2 linked regions of the Azospirillum brasilense genome follow. The protein of the gene in region 1 interacts with the protein of each later gene in a pairwise test. Links are inferred from orthologs where the notes say so. Each region holds a gene or a part of one and is shown on either strand. Other genes may lie near its edges.

Region 1 (3,946 bases):
GCGGCGCGCAGCTCGGCGTCGGGGATCTGGATGTCCTTGGCGATCTCGTCGGCGGAGAGCTGGGCGATGCTCAGCGCGCGGTATTCCGGCGCGGTGAAGCGGACCTGATGGTCCTCGTAATAACGGGTCAGCTCCGCCTCGTCGGGCACGCCGACGTCGCCGATGGCGGCGTTGGGCAGGGTGACCACCTCGGCCACGCGGCGCTCCCCGCGGAAGCGGTAGAGGTCCTGGACCAGCGGCTTCGGCGGGGTCACCCCGGCGCCGACCGCCCCGGCGACCAGCTCGCGCGCGGTCTCGCGGCGCAGCAGGGCGACGTAGCCGTCCTCGGTGAGCTGGTTGTTGCGCAGCACGCTGCGGAACTGGTTCGGGTCGAACTGGTTCTGCGCGTTGCGGAAGGCCGGTTCCTCGGCGATGCGCCGGCGCACCACGTCCGGACCGACCGAGATCCCGGCGTCGCGCGCCGCCTGATCGTAGAGCGCGCGCTGCACGAGCGCCGACAGAGACTGGTCGAGCAGGCCGAACTGGCGCGCCTGCTCCGTCGTCAGGTTGCCGCCCAGCATCGGGCGCAGCCGCTCCATCTGGCGGCGGAACTCCTGGTCCAGCTCCGCCCGGTCGATATCCACCTTGCCGACGGACGCGACGGTGCTGGAGATCCCGCCTGTGCGGATCATGTCGCCGATGCCCCAGGCCGCGAAGCTGACGATGAGGAGCACGAACAGGATCTTGACGACCCACGAACCGGCGTAAGTGCGGATGAACTGAAGCATGGGACCCGAAGTGAGTGCGCAAAGGGCGGCCCTGCGGCCGGGGCGGCATCATAGGCACCCCGCGAAAGCCCGGCAACACCCCATTTCCCCCGCGATTCCCCATCGGAAAGAACCCGTTGGGCGGGTGGAAATGCCCCGCACTCCTTGCTAGACAGGGGGCGCACTTTGCCAACGAACACCCGCACCAACAAACGAGAGCCGGAGGACGTAAACGCCATGGCCGCACGCCGCAAACTGATTGCCGGGAACTGGAAGATGAACGGGCTGAAGGCCGACGGGCTCGACCTCGCCTCTGACCTCGCCGGACGCCTGACGGGGGCCGGGACGGTCGCCTTCGACATGCTGGTGTGCCCGCCCTTCCCGCTGCTGTTCCCGGTGGGCGACGCCATTTCCGGCAGCCCGCTGGCGCTCGGCGCGCAGGACTGCCACGCCAAGACCTCCGGCGCGCACACCGGCGACGTCAGCCCGGCCATGCTGACCGATGCCGGCTGCCGCTACGTCATCCTCGGCCATTCGGAGCGCCGCGCCGACCACGCCGAATCCGACGCCCAGGTCGCCGCCAAGGCCGCCGCCGCCCACAAGGCGGGCCTGATCGCCATCATCTGCGTCGGCGAGACGGAGGCCCAGCGCGACGCCGGGCAGGCGAACAGCGTCGTCGCCAGCCAGCTCAAGGGCTCGATTCCGGAGGGCGCCACCGCGGCGAACACCGTCATCGCCTACGAGCCGGTCTGGGCCATCGGCACCGGCAAGACCGCCACGCCCGACGACGTCAAGGCGATGCACGCCCACATCCGGGCGGAGCTGGCCGGCAAGACCGCCGATCCCGACGCGGTGCGCGTCCTCTACGGCGGTTCGGTGAAGCCGGGCAACGCGGCGGAACTGATGGCGGTGGAGAATGTGGACGGCGCGCTGGTCGGCGGGGCCGCGCTGAAGGCGGACGATTTCTGGGCGATCGCCACCAGTTGCCGCTAGCATATCGCGCAGGACCGCGTTAAAAACAGTGGGCGCGCGCCACGGGCCCTTGCCAAGGTCCGTGGCGCGCTGTTGGTTTGGGCGGTCCCTGCGGATCGCTCCGGGAAGGGATCAAGGGAACGGGTTGCATGGAATCGGTGCTTCTGGTCATTCACCTGCTGATCGCCCTGGCGCTCGTCGGGGTCATCCTGATCCAGCGGTCGGAAGGCGGCGGTCTCGGCATCGGCGGCGGCAATATGGGCGGCATGATGTCCACCCGCGGCACCGCCAATCTGCTGACGCGGACCACCGGCATCCTGGCGGGCTGCTTCATGGCGACCAGCCTGGTCCTGGCGGTCCTGGCGGGCGCGCACAAGGCGCCGACCTCGATCATCGACACGATGCCGGCCCAGCCCGTGGCCCCGGCGGCACCCGCCCAGCCGGCCGCGCCGGCGCAGCCCGCCCCGCCGGTCGCCCAGTAACAGCGGCCCGGCAAACGCGACCCGGCTCCGGCCGGGTCCGACGCGAGGCGGCCTCCCCCGAAGCCGCCTCTTTCTTTTGAGGATCGTCGATCCGGGCAGAGCCCGGGGGACGGTCCGAACTCGGGGAACGGATCAGGCTCTGAAGGTCTTCGGACGGACATGACTCGCTACATCTTCATCACCGGTGGCGTCGTTTCCTCGCTGGGCAAAGGTCTGGCGTCGGCGGCGCTTGGGGCGCTTCTCCAGGCGCGCGGCTACAAGGTGCGGCTTCGCAAGCTGGACCCGTACCTGAACGTGGACCCCGGCACGATGAGCCCGTACCAGCACGGCGAGGTCTATGTGACCGACGACGGCGCTGAGACCGACCTCGACCTCGGCCATTACGAGCGCTTCACCGGCGTGGCCGCGCGCCGTGGCGACAACATCACCACGGGCCGCATCTATTCGACGGTGATCGCCAAGGAGCGCCGCGGCGACTATCTGGGCGCCACCGTGCAGGTGATTCCGCACGTCACCGACCAGATCAAGGACTTCATCCGCGCCGACACGACCGACGAGGATTTCATCCTCTGCGAGATCGGCGGCACGGTGGGCGACATCGAGTCGACCCCCTTCCTGGAGGCCATCCGCCAGTTCGGCAACGAGGTCGGTCCGGAGAACGCGCTGTTCATCCACCTGACCCTGCTGCCCTACATCCCGACGGCGGGCGAGCTGAAGACCAAGCCGACCCAGCATTCCGTGAAGGAACTGCTGGGCATGGGCATCCAGGCGAACATCCTGCTCTGCCGCGCCGACCGTCCGATTCCGGACAACGAGCGCCGCAAGATCGCGCTGTTCTGCAACATCCGTCCGGAACGCGTGATCGCCGCCCTGGACGTCGATTCGATCTATCAGGTGCCGGTCAGCTACCACGAGGAAGGTTTCGACACCCAGGTGCTGGCCTATTTCGGCCTGCCGACCGAGGGCAAGCCGGACCTGTCGCGCTGGACCAGCATCATGGAGCGCGTGCGCAAGCCGCAGGGCGAGGTGACCATCGCCGTCGTCGGCAAGTACACCAGCCTGCTCGACAGCTACAAGTCGCTGGCCGAGGCTCTGACCCACGGCGGCATCGCCAACAACGTGAAGGTCAAGCTGGACTGGATCGACTCGGAGATCTTCGAGGACGACACCGCCGTCCAGAGGCTGGAGAACGTCCACGGCATCCTGGTGCCGGGCGGCTTCGGCTCGCGCGGCACGGAGGGCAAGATCCGCGCCGCCCAGTTCGCCCGCGAGCGCAAGGTGCCGTACTTCGGCATCTGCTTCGGCATGCAGATGGCGGTGATCGAATCGGCCCGCAACATGGCCGGGATCGTCGACGCCGGCTCGACCGAGCTGGGCAAGCCCGGCAACCCGGTGGTCGGCCTGATGACCGAGTGGATGCGCGGCAACAGCCTGGAGAAGCGCACGGAAGGCACCGATCTCGGCGGCACCATGCGGCTCGGCACCTACCCGGCGAAGCTGGTCCCCGGCAGCAAGGTCGCGGAGGTCTACGGCACCACCGACATCACCGAGCGGCACCGCCACCGCTACGAGGTGAACGTCTACTACAAGGAGCGTCTGGAGAAGGTCGGCCTGCTGTTCTCCGGCCTGTCGCCGGACGGCGAACTGCCCGAGATCGTCGAGATCCCGGACCATCCCTGGTTCATCGGCGTGCAGTTCCACCCGGAGCTGAAGTCCAAGCCCTTCGACCCGCACCCGCTCTTCACC
Region 2 (4,370 bases), 1.5 Mb from region 1 along the record:
GCCGAACTGCGTCTTCACCGGCTCCTTGCTCACCTCGCCCTTCTTCATGGCGAAGGCGGCGTCGGCGAAGGGCTCGACCATCGTGTCCTTGGTGAAGTAGCCGAGGTCGCCACCCTGCTCGGCGGCCACCGGGTCCTTGGACTTCTCCTTGGCGAGCTTGGCGAAGTCGCCGCCCTTCTTGAGCTGGGCGATGATCGCCTTGGCCTCATCCTCCTTCTCGACGAGGATGTGGCTGGCCTTCACCTCTTCCTGGGCCGGGTTCTGCTTCAGGAAGGCCTGATAGGCCTCGTCCAGCTTGGCCGGGGTGATGCGCGACTGCACCTCCTTCTGGATGTAGGCGCGCTGCACCGCGCGCTCCTCGGCGCGCTTGATCTCGTCCTTGACCTCCGGCGTGCCGGCGAGGTTGGCCTTGTAGCCGGCCTCGGCCACCAGCTTGGAGTTCACGAGCTGCTCGATCACCGCCGGGTAGATCATCTCCAGCGGCATCTGCTGCACCTGCGGCGGAAGCTGGGCAACCATGCGCTGGACGTCGGAGCGGTGGACCGCCTCGCCGTTGACGCGCGCCACCACCGGATCGGCGTCCGCCGTGGCGGGGGCGGCCTGCGCGGCGGGGGCGGGCGTGGCCGCGGGAGCCGGAGTCGGCGCCGGAGTCTGGGCGTGGGCGGCCAGCGCGAGGCCGCAGGCGGCCATCGACAGCAGGGCGGCGCGGAACACTCGATTCACCATGGAGTCTTTTCCTTCCGGCGGATGTGTCTTGTCACGGTCAATGGCATGACAGAACGTCTTATGATTGGCGGCGGCCGTTGATTGGCGGTGGCTGTGCGGACGATCCGGCCCCGCGCCCGAATCCGCGGGGGATTAAGCATGGGTTCGCGGCGCGGGGCAAGCGGTCGTGATGCGCGGCCGTGACGCCTACCTTCGGCGCCTTCCTTCGACCGTGTTCAAGGCGATATGGCGGCGGAACGGTGGTGCTTCCAGGGCGCGCCACACGCCGACCCACGCTTCATGCAGCGCCGGCACCCCCGCGACGCGCGCCTGAAAGGGCCGGGCAAAGGGGCGGGTCTCGTTGACAGAAACTTGCTTCGGGCCTATGTGAGACCGGTCAAAAAGCCGGCTTCACGACGTTCCACCCCCGAGGTTTTCATGTTCGGTGCTCTCGCCCGCAAGATTTTCGGCACCGCCAACACGCGCACCGTCAAGGCGCTGCAAAAATCCGTCCAGCAGATCAACGCGCTGGAGCCCGAGTTGGCGGCGCTTTCCGACGACGCGCTGCGCGCCCGCACCGACTGGCTGCGCGGCCGGCTGTCGCAGGGCGAGACGCTCGACGCCATCCTGCCCGACGCCTTCGCCACCGTGCGCGAGGCCGGCAAGCGCGTGCTGGGGCAGCGGCACTACGACGTGCAGCTGATGGGCGGCATGGTCCTGCACCAGGGCAAGATCACCGAGATGCGCACCGGCGAAGGCAAGACGCTGGTCGCCACGCTGGCCGTCTATCTGAACGCGCTGGAAGGCAAGGGCGTCCACGTCGTCACCGTGAACGACTATCTGGCCTCGCGCGACAGCTCCTGGATGGGCCGCATCTACGGCTTCCTCGGCCTGACCACCGGCTGCATCGTGCACGGGCTGGACGACGATGAGCGCCGCGCCGCCTACGCCGCCGACATCACCTACGGCACGAACAACGAATTCGGCTTCGACTATCTGCGCGACAACATGAAGTTCCGGCTGGAGGACATGGTCCAGCGGCCCTTCAACTTCGCCATCGTCGACGAGGTCGACTCGATCCTGATCGACGAGGCGCGCACCCCGCTGATCATCTCCGGCCCGTCGACCGATTCGTCGGACATGTACATCCAGGTCGACCGCCTGATCCCGCAGCTGACGCGGGATGACTATGAGATGGACGAGAAGAACCGCACGGTCAGCCTGTCCGAGGCCGGGCAGGAGCATATGGAGCAGCTTCTGGCCGAGGCCGGGCTGCTGAAGTCGGGCGGCCTCTACGACATCCAGAACGTGGCGCTGGTCCACCACGCCCAGCAGGCGCTGCGCGCCTACACGCTGTTCCAGCGCGACAAGGACTACATCGTCAAGGACGACAAGGTCATCATCATCGACGAGTTCACCGGCCGCATGATGGAGGGCCGCCGTTACTCGGAAGGCCTGCACCAGGCGCTGGAGGCCAAGGAGAAGGTGACGATCCAGCGCGAGAACCAGACGCTCGCCTCCATCACCTTCCAGAACTACTTCCGCATCTACCCGAAGCTGGCCGGCATGACCGGCACGGCAATGACCGAGGCGGCGGAGTTCGCGGAGATCTACGGCCTTGAGGTCGTGGACATGCCGACCAACGTGCCGGTCCAGCGCAAGGACATGGACGACGAGGTCTACCGCAAGGCGTCGGAGAAGTACGACGCGATCATCGACCTGATCGAGGACGCGCGCAAGCGCCAGCAGCCGGTTCTGGTCGGCACCACCTCCATCGAGAAGTCGGAGTTGATCGCCGAGCTGCTGAAGAAGCGCGGCATCCCGCACAACGTGCTGAACGCCCGCCACCACGAGCAGGAAGCCTACATCGTCGCCCAGGCGGGCCGTCCGGGCGCCGTCACGGTCGCCACCAACATGGCCGGCCGCGGCACCGACATCCAGCTCGGCGGCAACGTCGAGATGCGCATCCAGATGGAGCTGGCGAACCTGCCCGACGGGCCGGAGCGCGACGCCAAGATCAAGCAGATCGAGGCCGAGGTGGCCGAGGCGCGCGAGCTGGTCAAGCAGGCCGGCGGCCTCTATGTCGTCGGCACGGAGCGGCACGAGAGCCGCCGCATCGACAACCAGCTGCGCGGCCGGTCGGGCCGCCAGGGCGATCCGGGTGCCTCCAAGTTCTTCCTGTCGCTGGACGACGACCTGATGCGCATCTTCGGGTCGGAGCGCATGGACGGCATGCTCCAGCGCCTCGGCCTGAAGGAGGGGGAGGCGATCATCCACCCCTGGATCAACAAGGCGCTGGAAAAGGCCCAGACCAAGGTCGAGGCCCACCACTTCGAGGTCCGCAAGAACCTGCTCAAGTTCGACAACGTCATGAACGACCAGCGCAAGGTCGTCTATGAGCAGCGCCGCGAGATCATGGACACGGAGGACATCGCCGAGACCGTCCTGGAGATGCGCCATCAGGTCATCGCCAACATGGTCAACAAGGCGATCCCGCCGAACTCCTACTCCGAGGCCTGGGACATCGCCGGCCTGCACGAGGAGGTGAACCGCCTCCTGGGCATGGACCTGCCGGTGGCCGACTGGGCCAAGGAGGAGGGCATCGCCGAGCCGGAGATCGAGGAGCGCGTCCGCGAGGCGGCCGACCGCAAATACGCGGAGAAGGTGGAGACCTACGGCGCCGACACGATGCGCCATGTGGAGAAGAGCCTGCTCCTGCAGATCCTCGACCAGGAATGGAAGGATCACCTGCTTCAGCTCGACCATCTCCGCCAGGGCATTTCCCTGCGCGCCTACGCCCAGAAGGACCCGCTGAACGAGTACAAGCGGGAAGCCTTCGAGCTGTTCGAGACCATGCTGACGACCCTGCGCGAGCAGGTGACCGCCGTGCTGATGCATGTCGAGATCCGCATCGCCCCGCAGCCGGAGGAGCTGTACGCCCGTCCGCCGCAGGAGATGCACGAGGGCCGCGACGATCCGGCGCTGGCCATGGCGGAAGCGGGAGCCGGGGCCGCCCAGGGCTATCCGCCGGCCGACGCGCCGCTGCCCGCCGGCATGGTCCGTCGCGAGGCCGCCGCCTCGGTGGTGCCGGGCGCCGACCCCAACGCCTGGGCGAACACGCCGCGCAACGCGCCCTGCCCCTGCGGCTCGGGCCAGAAGTACAAGCACTGCCACGGCAAGGTGGCGTAAGCACCGTCGGGAAGAACGCCGCCGGGGACGTTTCGGAGGGGGCTGGGCCGCAGGGTCCGGCCCCTTTCCTTTTGCGGCCCGGGAAACTTCGGCTGGGCTGTGGCGTTCTTCCGGTCAACAAGCGGGAGCGCAGCCATGTTGCAGGAATTCAAGACCTTCATCAGCCGCGGCAACGTCGTGGAGCTGGCCGTCGGCATCATCATCGGCGCGGCCTTCACCGGCATCGTCAACTCGCTGGTCAAGGACATGCTGATGCCGCCCATCGGCTGGATCATGGGCGGGATCGACTTCTCCAACTATTTCCTGAACCTGTCCGGCGGCCATTACGAGAGCCTCGCCGCGGCGGAGGCGGCGGGGGCGGCGACCATCAACTATGGCCGCTTTATCAACGCGCTCATCAACTTCTTCATCGTGGCGGGGGCGCTGTTCCTCATCGTGCGGCAGGTCAACCGCCTGCATTTCCTCCAGGATTCCAA

What was found. The genes of interacting proteins can lie anywhere in the genome.
Region 2: the proteins of secG (region 1) and secA interact in binary tests that used the Escherichia coli proteins (3 or more experiments, as listed by UniProt). The link is inferred for Azospirillum brasilense from one-to-one orthologs.

What each region holds. Positions count from the first base shown.
Region 1 is NZ_CP032345.1:2,794,105-2,798,050, forward strand. What follows is about bases 693-3,533. They hold secG (preprotein translocase subunit SecG), read left to right. Parts: upstream 693-1,867; coding sequence 1,868-2,200; downstream 2,201-3,533. Other genes in these bases: D3869_RS13335 (SurA N-terminal domain-containing protein), read right to left, coding at 693-767; tpiA (triose-phosphate isomerase), read left to right, coding at 984-1,739; D3869_RS13350 (CTP synthase), read left to right, coding at 2,360-3,533. Also shown: more of D3869_RS13335, read right to left, coding at 1-692; more of D3869_RS13350, read left to right, coding at 3,534-3,946. UniProt on the Escherichia coli protein: Subunit of the protein translocation channel SecYEG. Overexpression of some hybrid proteins has been thought to jam the protein secretion apparatus resulting in cell death; while this may be true it also results in FtsH-mediated degradation of SecY.
Region 2 is NZ_CP032345.1:1,339,181-1,343,550, reverse strand. The notes cover bases 830-4,094. They hold secA (preprotein translocase subunit SecA), read left to right. Parts: upstream 830-1,143; coding sequence 1,144-3,894; downstream 3,895-4,094. Other genes in these bases: mscL (large conductance mechanosensitive channel protein MscL), read left to right, coding at 4,030-4,094. In the rest of the region: D3869_RS06565 (peptidylprolyl isomerase), read right to left, coding at 1-726; more of mscL, read left to right, coding at 4,095-4,370. UniProt on the Escherichia coli protein: Required for protein export, interacts with the SecYEG preprotein conducting channel.